Regions from separate parts of the Weizmannia sp. CD-2023 genome, predicted to be linked through region 2. Evidence: riboswitches for the same ligand, from Rfam matches in the RefSeq annotation. Region 2 holds a riboswitch; the other holds the start of a gene.
The links. Region 2 has a riboswitch for thiamine pyrophosphate ahead of thiT (energy-coupled thiamine transporter ThiT). Riboswitches for the same ligand answer to the same signal wherever they lie in the genome.
Positions count from the first base shown of each region.

Region 1: linked by a shared signal. The riboswitch ahead of P9687_RS03240 (MTH1187 family thiamine-binding protein) and the one ahead of thiT (energy-coupled thiamine transporter ThiT) in region 2 are both predicted to bind thiamine pyrophosphate.

Region 1 is NZ_JARTJQ010000027.1:44,235-51,762, forward strand. It holds gene prpB (methylisocitrate lyase) at 1-198, shown strand, start outside; gene P9687_RS03230 (general stress protein) at 361-837, opposite strand; gene P9687_RS03235 (amidase) at 961-2,448, shown strand; TPP riboswitch at 3,294-3,396, shown strand; gene P9687_RS03240 (MTH1187 family thiamine-binding protein) at 3,478-3,801, shown strand; gene P9687_RS03245 (ABC transporter permease) at 3,752-4,549, shown strand; gene P9687_RS03250 (ABC transporter substrate-binding protein) at 4,546-5,544, shown strand; gene P9687_RS03255 (ABC transporter ATP-binding protein) at 5,541-6,290, shown strand; gene thrB (homoserine kinase) at 6,321-7,241, opposite strand; gene thrC (threonine synthase) at 7,238-7,528, opposite strand, start outside.
Region 2 is NZ_JARTJQ010000017.1:6,963-14,490, reverse strand. It holds gene P9687_RS02000 (DNA topoisomerase III) at 1-1,257, opposite strand, end outside; gene trhO (oxygen-dependent tRNA uridine(34) hydroxylase TrhO) at 1,462-2,436, shown strand; gene P9687_RS01990 (SOS response-associated peptidase) at 2,817-3,491, shown strand; TPP riboswitch at 3,549-3,649, shown strand; gene thiT (energy-coupled thiamine transporter ThiT) at 3,698-4,288, shown strand; gene P9687_RS01980 (MBL fold metallo-hydrolase) at 4,485-5,339, shown strand; gene P9687_RS01975 (CBS domain-containing protein) at 5,417-5,878, shown strand; gene P9687_RS01970 (FAD-dependent oxidoreductase) at 5,946-7,475, shown strand.

The DNA.
Region 1 (7,528 bases), on a different contig from region 2:
CTGCGCGTTGCCGCAAAAGCTTATGAAAGGGTGTTTGAAAAAATCAAAAACGAAGGCACGCAAAAAAATGCCCTTTCCGACATGCAGACGAGAAAAGAGCTTTACAGCACGATTTCTTTAGAGGAATTTGAAGCGCTCGACCAGTCGATCGCTAAAACGATTCTGCCTGTTACGCCTGATCCTTCCTCATCAACGTAAAGAAAAAGGGCAAACCCGCCTTTTCCGTGCGGGTTTGCCCTTTTAAACTTAGCGGCCGGCCTATTTGGGGCTTACTCAATAAGCAAAATGGATACTGACAGCTTTGGCAAAAATTTTAAATGCAAGGGTTTTTTTCGACATCCAGCACTTTTTCGCGAACATCTACCTTTTTTCTTGCGACGTTGAGTAGTTTTCGCCAAATTCGTTTTTCAACCCGGATGCCGTTGTTTGGCCGGAAACTTCTGTGGCAGGATCGGCTGTTCTGGGAGCGGCCGTTTCATTGAGGGCAGAAGCATCATTGTCTACGAGCACAAGATAGTGTCCGGCATCAATTTCAGTCGAATAGCGGTCCAGTTCGTCCTGCGGGAGATCCAGATTGGTCAGTTTTCTTGTCGTTTCATCATAATAGTCCGGCTTGAAGAACCCTTTGATTTTCTCCCAGACAGAGCTGTTTTGTTCATCCTGGACAGTGGTGGTGTGGTCCACATTTGCGCCGGTCTGCTTTTTCAATAAAGTTCCATCATTCCCGTTTGAAATAATAGAAATATTGGAAGTGCTGTAGCCTTGTGCGGTCAACCGGTCTACTACGTCAATCGTTTCCTGCAACGTTGTGTAAATACCAACTACTTCTTTTGCCATCTCTATCTGCCTCCTAATGGTGATAGTGCATTTTTACCCGGTAGAAAAAGGGTTAAACGAGTTTCATAGGTTTTGACATCTCCATAAAATTCAGTCAATATAGAATTAAATGGAGGGAGAGAGATGGAAGAATCTGCATATCTATCGTATGATGCAACAGGGCTGGCCGGACTCGTAAAGCGAAAAGAAGTAAGTGTGGAAGAAGTGCTTGAGGCGGCAATGGCCCGGATTGAAAAAACAAACAGGCGTTTAAATGCCGTCATCCGGACACGGTTTGAGAAAGCAAAAAAGGAAGCGGCCACGCTCCGTACAGATGAGCAGCCATTTGCCGGCGTGCCGATTTTGCTGAAAGACCTTTCTCAGGCAGTAAAGGGCGAGCTGCTCACATCCGGATCAAAACTGCTCCAGCAAAACCGTGCCAGAGAAGATGCTTTTTTTACGGCAAAATTGAAGGAAGCGGGGTTTATCATTCTCGGACATACAAACGTACCGGAATTTGGATTAAAAAATATTACGGAACCTGAACTTTATGGTCCGGCGCGCAATCCGTGGAATCCCCATTTTTCACCCGGCGGATCAAGCGGTGGTTCCGCGGCTGCGGTGGCTTCCGGGATGGTACCGGTTGCCGGTGCAAGTGACGGCGGCGGATCGATCCGCATCCCAGCTTCTTTTACAAGTTTAACAGGATTAAAGCCGACAAGGGGAAGGACACCGGTCGGGCCGGGCCGTGGACGGCAATGGCAAGGGGCGGCTATTGACTTTGTGCTGGCAAAAACAGTCAGAGACAGTGCAGCGCTCCTCGATGTGCTACAAACGGTAGAGCCCGCCGCTGCTTTTCAAACGCCGCTTTTTCCGGGATATGTAAAGGAACTAGAGCGGAGTGGAACGAAAAAATACCGGATCGCGTTTTCGGTTGAATCGCCGGTCGGGACGCCTGTCAGCCGCGATGCAAAACAGGCTGTCTATAAAACGGCAAAATGGCTGGAGCAGGAGGGCCATCTTGTGGAAGAAGCCAAAAACGGTGTTGACGGCAGGCGGCTGATGGAAAACTATTATTTAATGAACTGCGGGGAAATGGCGGCGGAACTTTCGGATTTGGAAAGCGCACTTAGACGCCCGCTTACGGAAAAAGATATGGAGCCGGTTTCGTGGGTCTTGTATGCTGCCGGGAAAAATGTCACGGCGGCGGAATACGCAAAGAGCCTTGCGGAGTGGGATAAAGCCGCAGCACAAATGGCTGCTTTCCATGAGACTTATGACCTGTATATCACGCCTTCAACCGCGTTTCCGGCACCGAAAATCGGGGAACTTACCCAAACCGGGAAAGAGCGGGATCGCTTGTTTGGCGTTACCGGACTTCCGAAAGAAAAGCAGCAGGCACTTGTCTATGATATGTTTGAACCGAGCTTAACGTTTTCCCCGTTTACGCAGCTGGCCAATTTAACCGGGCAGCCGGCGATCAGCCTGCCGGTTCATGTAACAGCGGCCGGGCTTCCTTTAGGGGTACAGCTGGTTGCGCCGAAAGGAAATGAACATTGGCTGCTGGATGTCGCTTATGCGCTCGAACAGTCGGAACTTTGGGTTGGCATGCAGGGAAACCCTTGCCTTTAAAGCATGAATAAGCGGCGTTACTTACGCACGGGTTGGAACTCTACGTTAAGGAAGGCCGCGAAAAATCCTCGCTACCTTAACGTAGAGTCACTCTACGTTAAGGAAGGAGACCAAAAATCCCCGCTATCTTAACGTAGGGCGTTCTATGTTAAGGAAGGGTGAAAAAAGCAGGATTTATCTTAACATAGAAAGGAAGCTCGACAAAAAGACATGCTTTCTTAATGTAGAGACGTCCTATGTTAAGGCTGCCCAAAAGTCCCGCTTCCTTAACGTAGAGGCGTTCTACGTTAAGGAAGCTCGAAAAAAATGCCCGCTTTCTTAATGTAGAGGCGTTCTATGTTGAGGAATGCCGGCAAAAAGTTCCGCTATCTTAACGTAGAACTCTCTATGTTAAGGAAGGTCGTCCAAAAGTCCCGCTTCCTTAACGTAGAGGCGTTCTACGTTAAGGAAGCTCGAAAAAAATGCCCGCTATCTTAACGTAGAGGCGTTCTATGTTAAGGAAGCCCGCCCAAAAGTCATGCTTTCTTAATGTAGAGACGTCCTATGTTAAGGAAGGCTGCCCAAAAGTTCCGCTATCTTAACATAGAGGCGCTCTATGTTAAGGAAGCCCGAAAAAAAGACATGCTATCTTAACGTAGAGGCGTTCTACGTTAAGGAAGTCCGAAAAAAAGACATGCTATCTTAACGTAGAGGCGTTCTATGTTAAGGAAGGCCGTCAAAAATCCCCGCTATCTTAACGCCCCAATCTTTACCAAGGCAGGCAAAGGCCGGCTTGCGCACCGCACCATCCTATTGAAAATTTTTTGCCAAAAAGGATGGCTTTCATGTTACAATAAAATTACAAGGAAAAAAAGCAGGGGAGCCGGTTTGGCTGAGAGGATGCCGCTTTGCATCGACCCTTCACCTGATCTGGATAATGCCAGCGTAGGGAGTCTCATATTGAAGCATGTTTCGGCATGTTTTGGATGGACAGGCTTTCTTGCGCATGCAATGAAAGCTTTTTTATTTGAAAAAAAGGAGGAGAATTTGATGGAAAAATCGAATCAAGTAACGGTTTCTTTTTCAGTTGTTCCGCATATTAAAAGTGATGACTTATACGGTGTCGTCGACCGCGCGATCGAAGTCGTCCAAAACGCCGGCGTACGTTATGAAGTCGGGGCAATGGAAACGACGATGGAAGGCGATCTTGACGAGCTGCTTGAGATCATCAAAAAAGCGCAGGATGCTTGCGTCCAAGCCGGTGCGATTGATGTCCTCACATCGATCAAAATCCATTACCGGCCAAGCACCGGGGTGACAATGGATGAAAAAATTGCAAAATATCGCGAACAAACGCCGCAGCCGGTTCGTTAACACGGCGCTCACGGCTGCCTGGCTCATTTTTTTGCTCTTCGTCTGGCAAGGGGTAACGGCCGGCTTTCATATCAGTGAATGGATGCTGCCAAAACCGACGGAAGTATGGCAGGAATTGAAAAGCCTGCAATGGATGGTTTGGCCCAATATTTGGCAAACTGCAAAAGAAGTATTGATCGGACTAGCCTTTTCCATTGTGATTGGCGCAGCGATTGCCGTTTTTATGGATATGGTTCCCGTTTTCCGGATGCTGGTCCGGCCGCTTTTGGTCGTTTCGCAAACGATTCCGATTGTGGCAATTGCGCCGCTTTTAATCGTCTGGTTCGGATTCGGGCTCCAGTCAAAAATCATTGTGGTCATTTTAATCTGCTTTTTCCCGCTGGCATTGAGCATCCTGGAAGGGTTTCAAACGGTGGATGATGACTTGGTGAAACTGTTAAAGACCATGCATGCTTCAAAATGGCAGCTATACCGGAAAGTCAAATTTCCGGCTGTGCTCCCTTACTTTTTTTCCGGTTTAAAAATTGCCGTTACATATAGTGTGATGGGTGCCATTATCGGTGAGTGGCTCGGCGCAAGCGAAGGGCTCGGCGTCATGCTGACAAGGGCGACGAAATCTTTTATGACGGCCCGCCTGTTTGCTATCTCTGCTGTCATCATTGGGCTCACATTTCTTTTATACGGCGCTGTTGAATGTTTGCAAAGGCTATCCGCACCATGGGTATACCGAAAGGAAGATCATCAATGAGGAAAATGTTAATCATCTTGCAGGCGGCCATGTTGCTGCTTGCTGCTGGATGCACCAGCAGCGGGCAGAAAGAAAACAGCAAAAAAGCGCTGCAAAAGGTGACGGTTGTGCTGGACTGGTTTCCGAACACCAATCATACCGGCCTGTATGTAGCTAAAACAAAACACTATTTTCAAAAGCAGGGCCTGGATGTGAAAATCATCCAGCCGGGGGACAATATTACGGCTGAACAAATGGTGGCTTCCGGGAAAGCGGATTTCGGGGTCAGCTATCAGGAAAATGTCACCACGGCAAGGACGGAAGGAATTCCGATTGTGTCCATTGCCGCGATTATCCAGCACAATACTTCTGGCTTTGCTTCTTTGAAAAAAGACAACATCACTTCTCCGAAAGACTTTGAAGGAAAACGTTACGGCGGCTGGGGTTCGCCGTCTGAAGAAGCCGTCATCAAAACGGTCATGGAAAAATATGGCGCCGACTACAGCAAAGTAAAAAATATTGTGCTCGGCCAGACGGATTTTTTCAAATCAATCGGGCGTGAAGCGGATTTTGAATGGATTTATTACGGCTGGGACGGCATCCAGGCAGAGCGGAGCGGGAAAAAACTGAATCTTATCATGGTCAAAGATCTCGACCCTGCGCTTGATTATTACAGCCCGGTCATCATTACAAGCGAAAAACTGGCCAAAGGGGATAAACCTCTTGTCAAATCTTTTATGAAGGCTACGGCTCAAGGCTATACATTTGCAATCAAGCACCCGGAACAGGCCGCCGATATCCTGATTAAGGACGTGCCGGATACAAATAAAGGGCTTGTCCGCGCCAGCCAGAAGTGGCTAAGCACGAAGTACCAGGACGATGCCGCGGAATGGGGGGTACAGAAGGAAGAAGTGTGGCGCCGTTATATGGACTTCCTTTATGACCATAAAGTCATTAAGAAAAAAATCAACATCAAGGCTGCCTACACAAACGAATTTCTTCCAAACCGGCCATGACGTATTTGCAATTGGAAGGTATTACGAAAACATTTGGCGGGAAAAAAGTGCTGGAAGGCATTTCCGCAACGATCCGGAAAGGTGAATTCTGTACTTTTATCGGGCCGAGCGGATGCGGAAAAAGCACGCTGTTAAATATCATTGCCGGGATTGAAAAGGCGAATGGCGGCAAAGTGCTGCTTGACGGCAAACCGGATGGGGTTCAGGATGCCGCCGGTTTCATGCCGCAGCAGGATTTGCTTCTGCCTTGGCGGACGGCACTGCAAAACATTGTTTTGCCGCTTGAAATAAAAGGGGTGCGGAAACGGGAACGGGTTTTGCGGGGGATGGAGGTGCTCCGGCAGTTTGGCCTTGAGGATTACGCCGGCCACTATCCCGCCTCGCTCTCTGGCGGCATGCGGCAGCGGATCAGCTTTTTGCGCACGTATTTATGCGAAAAACCGGTTATGCTGCTAGACGAACCGTTCGGGAAGCTCGATGCCTTTACTAAAATGGATGTCCACCGCTGGCTGCTCGAATCATGGGAGAAAGGAAACCAGACGATTCTTATGGTTACCCATGATCTTGATGAAGCCGTGCTGCTATCGGACCGTGTTTTTGTCATGTCGCAGCAGCCGTCCGCCATCATCCACGAATTGAAGGTGCATTTGCCGCGCCCGCGGAAATGGGAGATGCTCTCTTCGGATGCGTTGAAAAAAGACAAAGATGAACTGTTAAGAGAACTTGCCTCATTTTTGGGGAAATAAAAAAAGGTTTGGAGATGCTCCAAACCTTTTTTATAAGTTCAGCATATTGGATGCCGCATATTTTTCGACGGAAAGGCCGGTCCGGTCAATTTTGGCCGGTTCAACCAGTACATGCGGAAAATGGGCGTGGAGCGTTTCTGCCATGGCCTCTGCTTGCCCGGACGGCACGAGTGAAATAACCGTCGGGCCGGCGCCGCTAATGACCGTCCCGTACGCGCCGAGTGATTTGGTCAGCCGGCGGATCTCCAAAAATTCGGGGATCAATTTTGTCCGGTACGGCTCGTGAAAACGGTCCTGTTCCATCATTTTTCCGGCCAGTTCGTACTGGCCGCTTATGAGCGCCGCAATAAAAAGATTGCTGGCCGCACTTCCTTTTACTGCCTCTTTCCGTGCATAAAAATCAGGAAGCACTTTGCGCGCATCTTCCGTTTTTAACTCATAACCGGGAATAAACAGGAGCAAATCCGCCATAATGTCAAAAAACGGCACGACTTCGACTCGTCCGTCCCCTTGCTCGGCTGAAACAACGAGCCCGCCGAACAAAGATGCTGCGACATTATCCGGATGCCCCTCGATCCGGGAGGCAATGTCCAGCTTTTCCGCAAGCGAAAGCCCGAGATTTCCGGCAAAGTTAGCCAGTTCAATGCCGGCCACAACGGCTGAGGCGCTGCTGCCAAGCCCGCGGGCAAGCGGAATTTCGCTGTCAACAATGACTTTGCACGGGGCAAGCTGCACGCCGTATAAATCCGCAACCTGCCGCGCAATTTTTAAGATAAAAGGGTCGCTGTCTTTCGGAAGCGGCGGCAAAAGGGGTGATACTTGTTCAAAAACCCATTCCTCGCTATCGCGTACTTCAAGCGTTAAAAAACGGTTGAGCGCCATGCCGACTGAGTCAAATCCGGGCCCGAGATTTGCCGTGCTTGCGGGGACGCGGATAACCAGCCTGTTCATACATGGATCACATTTGAAAGATAATCTGTCACAGCTTCTTCCGTTGCCGGCAGCACGGCAGGCCGGACTTCGACTTGGGACATGGCGGTTTGCGGGTCTTTTAGCCCGTTTCCGGTCAGGACAGCAACCACTTTGCTCCCTTTTTTGATCTGTCCCGTTTTGACCTGCTTGATGACACCGGCGATGGACGCACATGAACCCGGTTCGGCGAACGTTCCTTCATTGCGGGCGAGCAGCCGGAACGCATCAAGGATTTCCGGGTCTGACACTGAGTCAATCACGCCGCC
Region 2 (7,528 bases):
CCGCCCGGTCATGGTTTTTCCGCCTGCTTGAAGTTTAAATTGGACGGTTTCATATTCATAAACCGGATAGAATAGCGCAAGGAACCGTTTTACAATCAGATCATAGATTTTCCGTTCATCGGCAGACAAATCTGATAAGGCCGGGCGTTCATCTGTTGGAATAATCGCATGGTGGTCCATCACCTTCGCATCATTGATGACACGTTTGGCCAGTATTTTACCTTTCCGGGAAAGGATCGGCTGAACTTCTTCTTTGTACGCATCTTTCACCGCAAGCAGCCGGTCGTACATCGTATTTTCCATATCTTTCGTCAAATATTTCGAATCGGTGCGCGGGTAGGTAACGAGTTTATGCTGTTCATATAAGTTTTGCAGCACGTTCAATGTTTTCTTTGCTGTAAAACCAAAACGGTGGTTGGCGTCGCGTTGCAGTTCCGTCAAATCGTAAGGGAGCGGCTGCTGCTCTTGCTTCTGTTTGCGGATCACTTCTGTCACGACGGCAGTCTGCCCGGATAAAGCCGCATGTATGGCATTTGCTTTTTGCTCGTCAAATATCCGTTTTTCGCCATGATGGTCATACGATACTTCGAGTTTTCCGGCGAGCGCTTCAATGGTCCAGTATTTTTTCGGCACAAAAGACTGGATTTCCCGTTCGCGCTCGAGCACCATCGCCAATGTCGGTGTCTGCACGCGCCCGGCGGAGAGCGGATCGTTGTATTTCACGGTTAAAGCACGGGATACGTTCAATCCGATCAGCCAGTCTGCTTCGCTGCGGCAAACGGCGGAGTGGTACAGATTGTCATACTGCTTTGCCGGTTTTAACTGCTTGAATCCGTCTTTAATCGCTTTATCGGTCTGGGAAGAAATCCATAACCGTTTCACCGGTTTTCTCCAGTGCATTTTTTCCAGAATCCAGCGTGCGACAAGTTCGCCTTCGCGCCCGGCATCGGTTGCGATAATGCAGTCTTTGATGTCGCTTCTTTTGCCAAGCTGTTCGATCGCTTTATATTGCGGATAGGTCTGCCGGATTGTTTTAATTTCCATTTTATCCGGAAGAATCGGCAGGTCTTCCATACGCCATTCTTTATATTTCGGATGATAATCTTCCGGCATTTTCAGTTCGATCAAATGGCCGAGCGCCCATGTCACGATATAGCGCGGCCCTTCAATATAACGTTTTTTATTTTCCGTGCAGCCGAGGACGCGCGCAAGTTCGCGCCCGACGCTCGGCTTTTCGGCGAGTACAAGCGATTTCATTGCATAACACCTTTCTTTTATTCCTGTCTGAACAAGTATAACGCATCAAACAGGATTGATAAATCATTTCGTTTCTTCTGTTTTCACAGTGAAAATTTTGAAATGCAAACGGGCTTTTGGTAAAATGGTGGTTTGTAAGAGACAGTGTAACCTGAAAGCCTGCATTATATCTTGCAAATATAATTGGATAGGTGGTTATCAATAATGGAACAAACAAAGCCGTACAGAGTCTTATTGTATTACAAGTATGTTGAAATTGAAAATCCGGAAGCCTTTGCAGCCGAACATTTGCAGTTTTGCAAAGAGACCGGTTTAAAGGGGCGTATCCTCGTTGCCAAAGAAGGGATCAACGGCACCGTTTCCGGAACGGTTGAACAAACAACCAAATATAAAGAAAAGATGCACGCCGATCCCCGGTTCCGGGACATGGTCTTTAAAGAAGATGAAGCAGATGGCCATGCGTTTAAAAAAATGCACGTCCGCCCGCGTAAGGAACTGGTTACGCTGCGGCTTGAAAAAGATATCAATCCGAATGAAAAAACGGGAAAATATTTATCCCCGAAAGAATTTCGCGAGGCGCTGCTGGCTGAAGATACCGTTGTACTGGATGCGCGCAATGATTATGAGTATGATCTCGGCCATTTCCGCGGAGCATTGCGCCCGGATATCCGCGCTTTCCGCGAACTGCCGGGATGGGTGCGCGAACATAAAGATCAATTAAAAGGCAAAAGAATTGTGACGTATTGCACAGGCGGCATCCGCTGTGAAAAATTTTCGGGCTGGCTTTTGGAAGAAGGGTTTGAAGATGTCGGCCAACTGCACGGCGGGATTGTAACATACGGAAAGGATCCGGAAGTGCAGGGCGAGCTGTGGGACGGCAAACTGTATGTATTCGACGAACGGATTTCCGTTCCGGTCAATCGAAAAGAACATGTCGTTGTCGGCCGGGATTATTTTACGGGGGAACCGTGCGAACGTTATGTCAACTGCGCCAACCCGGCCTGCAACAAGCAAATTTTATGCTCGGAAGAAAATGAACATAAATATATGCGGAGCTGCTCGCATGAATGCCGTACCGTACCAAATAACTTATATGTAAAAGAACACGGCCTTACACCGGAAGAAGTGGCTGAACGGCTGCGCCGGATCGAAGAAGAAGACGCGGCGTTAAACCGGTAACCGGTGCGGCTTTTAACCTTACGATCCGAAAAGCGGATGGTGAAAAAGGGCATGGAAACCGTGCTCGCTCCCTGCCGGAACGATTCCTTGCTTCGGAAACGGCATTTTCTTGAAAGAAACAAGGCCTAAAGAGCGGAATGTGAAAAAGAGAAGAAAAACCGGGAACTGCTGCAAACATCCCAGCTCGGGGGCAGGGTTAACAAGCGGTGCGTTCCGGAACAGAGAAAGGATTTGGTGCAACTGGGCCAAATCCTTTTTATCTGCCTGTTTTTTGTGTAAAATGGGGAAAAATGGGCATCTTTGCCGCTTCATACGCGGTATGGCAGAGGATGAAAATCAGCGGGCAATATTTTCAGGATAGAAAGAAAGGCGGGATTTGGATGTGCGGGAGGTACACGTTAACGGCATCTGTAAATGAATTGGAAGAAAGGTTCCATGCCAAAGCTTCTTTTTCAAGCAGTGAATATGCCAAAAGTTATAATGTCGCGCCTTCGCAAATGGTGGCTGCCGTGATCAGCGCCCATGGGCAGTACAGACTCGGTTTTTTAAAATGGGGCTTGATTCCTTCCTGGGCAAAAGATCCGAAAATCGGGCATAAGATGATCAATGCCAGAAGCGAAACCGTATTTCAGAAACCGGGTTTCCGGGAGGCAGTGAAAAGGCGGCGCTGCCTCATTCCGGCCGATTCTTTTTTTGAGTGGAACCGAAAAGACGGCACCCGGGCGCCGATGCGGATCAGGCTTAAGAACAGGGGCATTTTTGCGATGGCCGGGCTTTGGGAAAAATGGATGGACCAGGAAGGGAATCCGGTCTTTACTTGCACGATTTTAACGACAAAGGCGAACAGGATGATGGCAAAAATTCACGACCGGATGCCGGTGATTTTACGCAGGGAAGATGAAGAAAAATGGCTGGACACATCGGTCACTGAGGCGGGCCGGCTGTTGCCACTCCTTTCGCAGTATGATGCAGACCTAATGGAAATGTATGCCGTATCTGAACGCGTCAATTCGCCGAAAAACAATTTTCCGGAGCTGTTATTGCCAAAAGATTAAATTTTTTGTTGAAATGTTGTGGCAAAAAGTTTATCATAAAGGTGACAATTTCATGAACGTAACCACAGGGGGAGCGTTAAGCTGAGAGTGAACGCCATGTTCTGACCCTTTGAACCTGTCCGGTTAATGCCGGCGTAGGGATGTGGAATTTCTTTTGTCCTCCCATGGTTCGTTATGTTCATGCATACCAAAAGGGGGATTTTTTTATGGGCAAATTAAGTTTACAGGCTATGATTGAAGCGGCTATTTTTGCGGCGTTCGCGCTCGTGTTGGACTTATTGCCGTCCATTAAGGTGACGTCCGCGATTTCTCTGTCGTTTGCCATGCTGCCGATTTTTGTGGTCGCTTTTCGCTGGGGATTTAAAGCAAGTGTTGCTTCCGGATTTATTTGGAGCCTGCTGCAGATCGTCACCGGTGATGCTAATGATATTCTTAACCCGCTTCAGGGCATCATGGAATATCCGGTCGCTTTTTCGTTCATCGGGTTTGCCGGGCTTTTCCGGCCGCTTGTCGAAAGAAGCTGTCGTCACTATAAAAAGGGCACGATGACTTTTTGGATATGCCTTTCCGTTCTTACCGGAAGTTTTGCCCGCTATTTCTGGCATTTCGTAGCCGGCGTGATTTTTTGGGGTTCCTATGCGCCTAAAGGACAGTCGGCGTTTCTCTATTCTCTCATCATGAATGGCGGCACGATGATTGGGAATGCGATTTTATGCGCAGCTGTTGCGGCGATTCTCTTGAATGCCGCCCCGCAGCTGCTGACAAAATACCGCAATCCGCACAGGCATGCGGCATAAAAGCAACTTGAAAACGGCAAGGCCAACTGCGCCTTGCCGTTTTCGCTGAAGGAAAGAGGCTTCATGGTAACAGGCGCCTTGTAAAGCCGGCAGTCCGGTTTTTACTGCTTTTTCGGTTGATGATAGGAGGCTACGGGTAATGCTTTCGAGAAACGGGAAAAGATAAATAGAAGGAAAATGAAAGAAAGGGGATTTTATGGACAAAGACATTCATCACCCGTTTGGCCACCGGGTCATCCCGATGACTTCGATTGAAAGCGGAACAGGCAGAGAATTGCTGCCGGATCTCTATTGCCTTACCATCCAAATTGTCAATGTGTGCCTGATCGGCAGGGCCGGAACCGATGCATTTGTTCTCGTGGATGCCGGCATGCCGGGTTCTGCCGAAGCGATATTTTCAGCCGTGCGGGCACGCTTCGGGGAAAAGGCAAAACCAAAAGCGGTTTTACTGACGCACGGCCATTTTGACCATGTCGGAGCGATTGCGCCATTATTGGAAAAGTGGGACGTGCCGGTTTTTGCACATCGATTGGAGTTGCCCTATTTAACCGGGCGTGAAACGTATCCGGATCCCGATCCGTCCGTTGAAGGCGGCCTGCTGGCGAAGATTTCCATGATTTATCCGAATGAACCGGTTGATCTTGGCCATGCTGTCCAGCCCCTTCCCGAAGACGGGACGGTCCCATTTTTGCCGGGCTGGAAATGGATCCATACGCCCGGCCATTCGAGAGGGCATGTGTCGTTCTTCAGGGAAGCAGACAGCGTGTTGATCACGGGGGACGCATTTATCACCGTCAGGCAGGATGAATTTTGGAAAGTGCTGGTGCAAAGGCAGGAAGTAAACGGGCCGCCGCGCTATTTTACAAATGACTGGAAAGCGGCCAAACGCTCAGTTGAAAAATTAGCTGCCTTAAAGCCGGAAACTGCTGTTTGCGGCCACGGGATCCCGATGTCTGGCTCCGGCTTGCGGAAAGGGCTTGAGGCCCTTGTATCCGGATTTGATGAAATCGCGCTCCCGGATCACGGGAAATACGTAGATGGCACACAATAGGCGGTTTGTTCATTGCTTCCTTCCCCGCAAAGGTTTACAATAATTTGTAAATGGATGGATATAAAGGGGCGAGAAAATTGGAAGTCAAAGATTTTATGATCCGGGATGTTATTACGGTAAAAAAAGAGACAACGATCCGGGAACTGTTAAAGGTGCTTGCCCACCACCGGATCGGCGGCGTACCGGTCGTGGACGCGGAAGGAAAGCTGCTCGGTATGATCAGCGACGGGGATGTCATCCGCTTTTTGCAGCCAAAGGCACGGACCGTTTACGATTTTTATATTACGATCGTGGTAAATGAGCAGGAAGACTTTAATGAAAAATTGGTGCACAGCCTGGACTTCCCGGTGGAAAAGATTATGAAACGGCGGGAACTGTATACGGTAAGGCCTGAAGACGATTTTGAAAATGCGCTCAGGATTCTGGCAAAACACCATTTTAAAAAGCTTCCGGTCGTCAATCAGGCAGGGCGTGTTGTCGGCGTCATCTCAAGAGGCGATATCATGCGCCAGATTACGGATAAATTGCTCAACAGCTAAATCGCAATGTTTAGACCGGCCTCCCCGGGGAAGACTATACATAACAGTCTTTCGGGGAGGTCAAATCATGAACGGAACTTCAATGCCGCAATCTCCTGAACCGTTGTGGCGCAAAACGGTCACGATGCCGCAATTTCCATCGTTAACGCAGGATATGGAAGCCGATGTGGCCGTTGTGGGTGCCGGAATGGCCGGGATTGTAACTACCTATTTGCTGGCAAACGAAGGGTATAAAACGATCCTGTTTGATGCCGGATCCATTGCAAATGGCACAAGCGGGCATACGACGGCAAAAATCACCGCACAGCACGGGCTCATTTATGATGAATTGATCCAGCATATAGGAAAAGAAAAAGCATCCCTTTATTACAAAGCAAACGAAACAGCTGCATCGTTCATTGAACAAACGATCCTGAAGCACGGGATCCGCTGTGATTTTTCGCGGCAGGATGCCTTTCTCTATACCAATTCCGATGCATATATTGAAAAACTGGAAAAAGAAATGCAGGCGTATGAAACCCTCGGCATCCCGGGAGAATGGATCGGTTCGCTGCCGGACGGGATTCCCGGGAAAAAAGCGGTGAAAATGGCCTGGCAGGCACAGTTCCATCCGCTTTCGTACTTAAAAGCACTGATTGAATATTTAATGGACAAAAATGTCCCGATTTTTGAACAAACCACTGCGAAAGATATCGATTTTGGCAGCCCATTAAAAATCAAAACGGAAAAAGGGCATACCATGACGTGCAAATACATTTGCATCTGTACACACTATCCTTTTTACAATGCGAAAGGCTTGTATTTCTCAAGAATGTATCCGGAACGTTCGTACTTGCTTGCCGTGAAACCTGTAAAACCTTTTCCGGGCGGCATGTACATTAATGCGGAGCAGCCGTCGCGTTCATTCCGGGAAGCGGAAGGAGCCGGGGAAAAACTGCTTTTGGTCGGCGGAGAGAACCATAAAACCGGCCACGGGGAACCGGAGATCCGCCACTATGAAGCATTGCAGAAGTTTGCAGAAGAAACATTCGGAATCGGGGCATTCTGCTGCCGATGGTCAGCCCAGGATATGACCACATTGGATAAAATCCCTTATATCGGCCCCATTACCAAAAATGAAGAAAGGGTCATGGTCGCAACCGGATTCCGCAAGTGGGGGATGACCGGCACCCATCTCGCCGCCATGCTGATGCGGGACCGGATTATGCAAAAAGAGAACCCTTATGCCGATATCTTTTCCCCGCAGCGTTTTGAAGCGGATCCGATGGTCAAAAAATTCATCTCTGCGAATACCGACGTTGCCGGGCAGCTCGTCAAAGGAAAACTTGACATGCGGGATCAATCTTTAGATGCGTTAAAAAATGACGAAGGGGCCGTTGTCCGTATTAACGGAAAGCGGGTAGGCGCCTACAAAGACCAGGACGGGAACCTCTATCTGGTCGATACGACATGTACCCATATGGGCTGTGAAGTGAAATGGAACTCGGGAGACCGCACATGGGACTGCCCGTGCCACGGTTCGCGGTTTGCTTGTACAGGCGAAGTGGTAGAAGGGCCGGCGAAAGAACCGCTGAAAAAAATCGATCAACAGGACTAAAGTGCTGCAAACACCGCCGCAATTCGACGGTGTTTTTCTGCTTCTATGCGCGA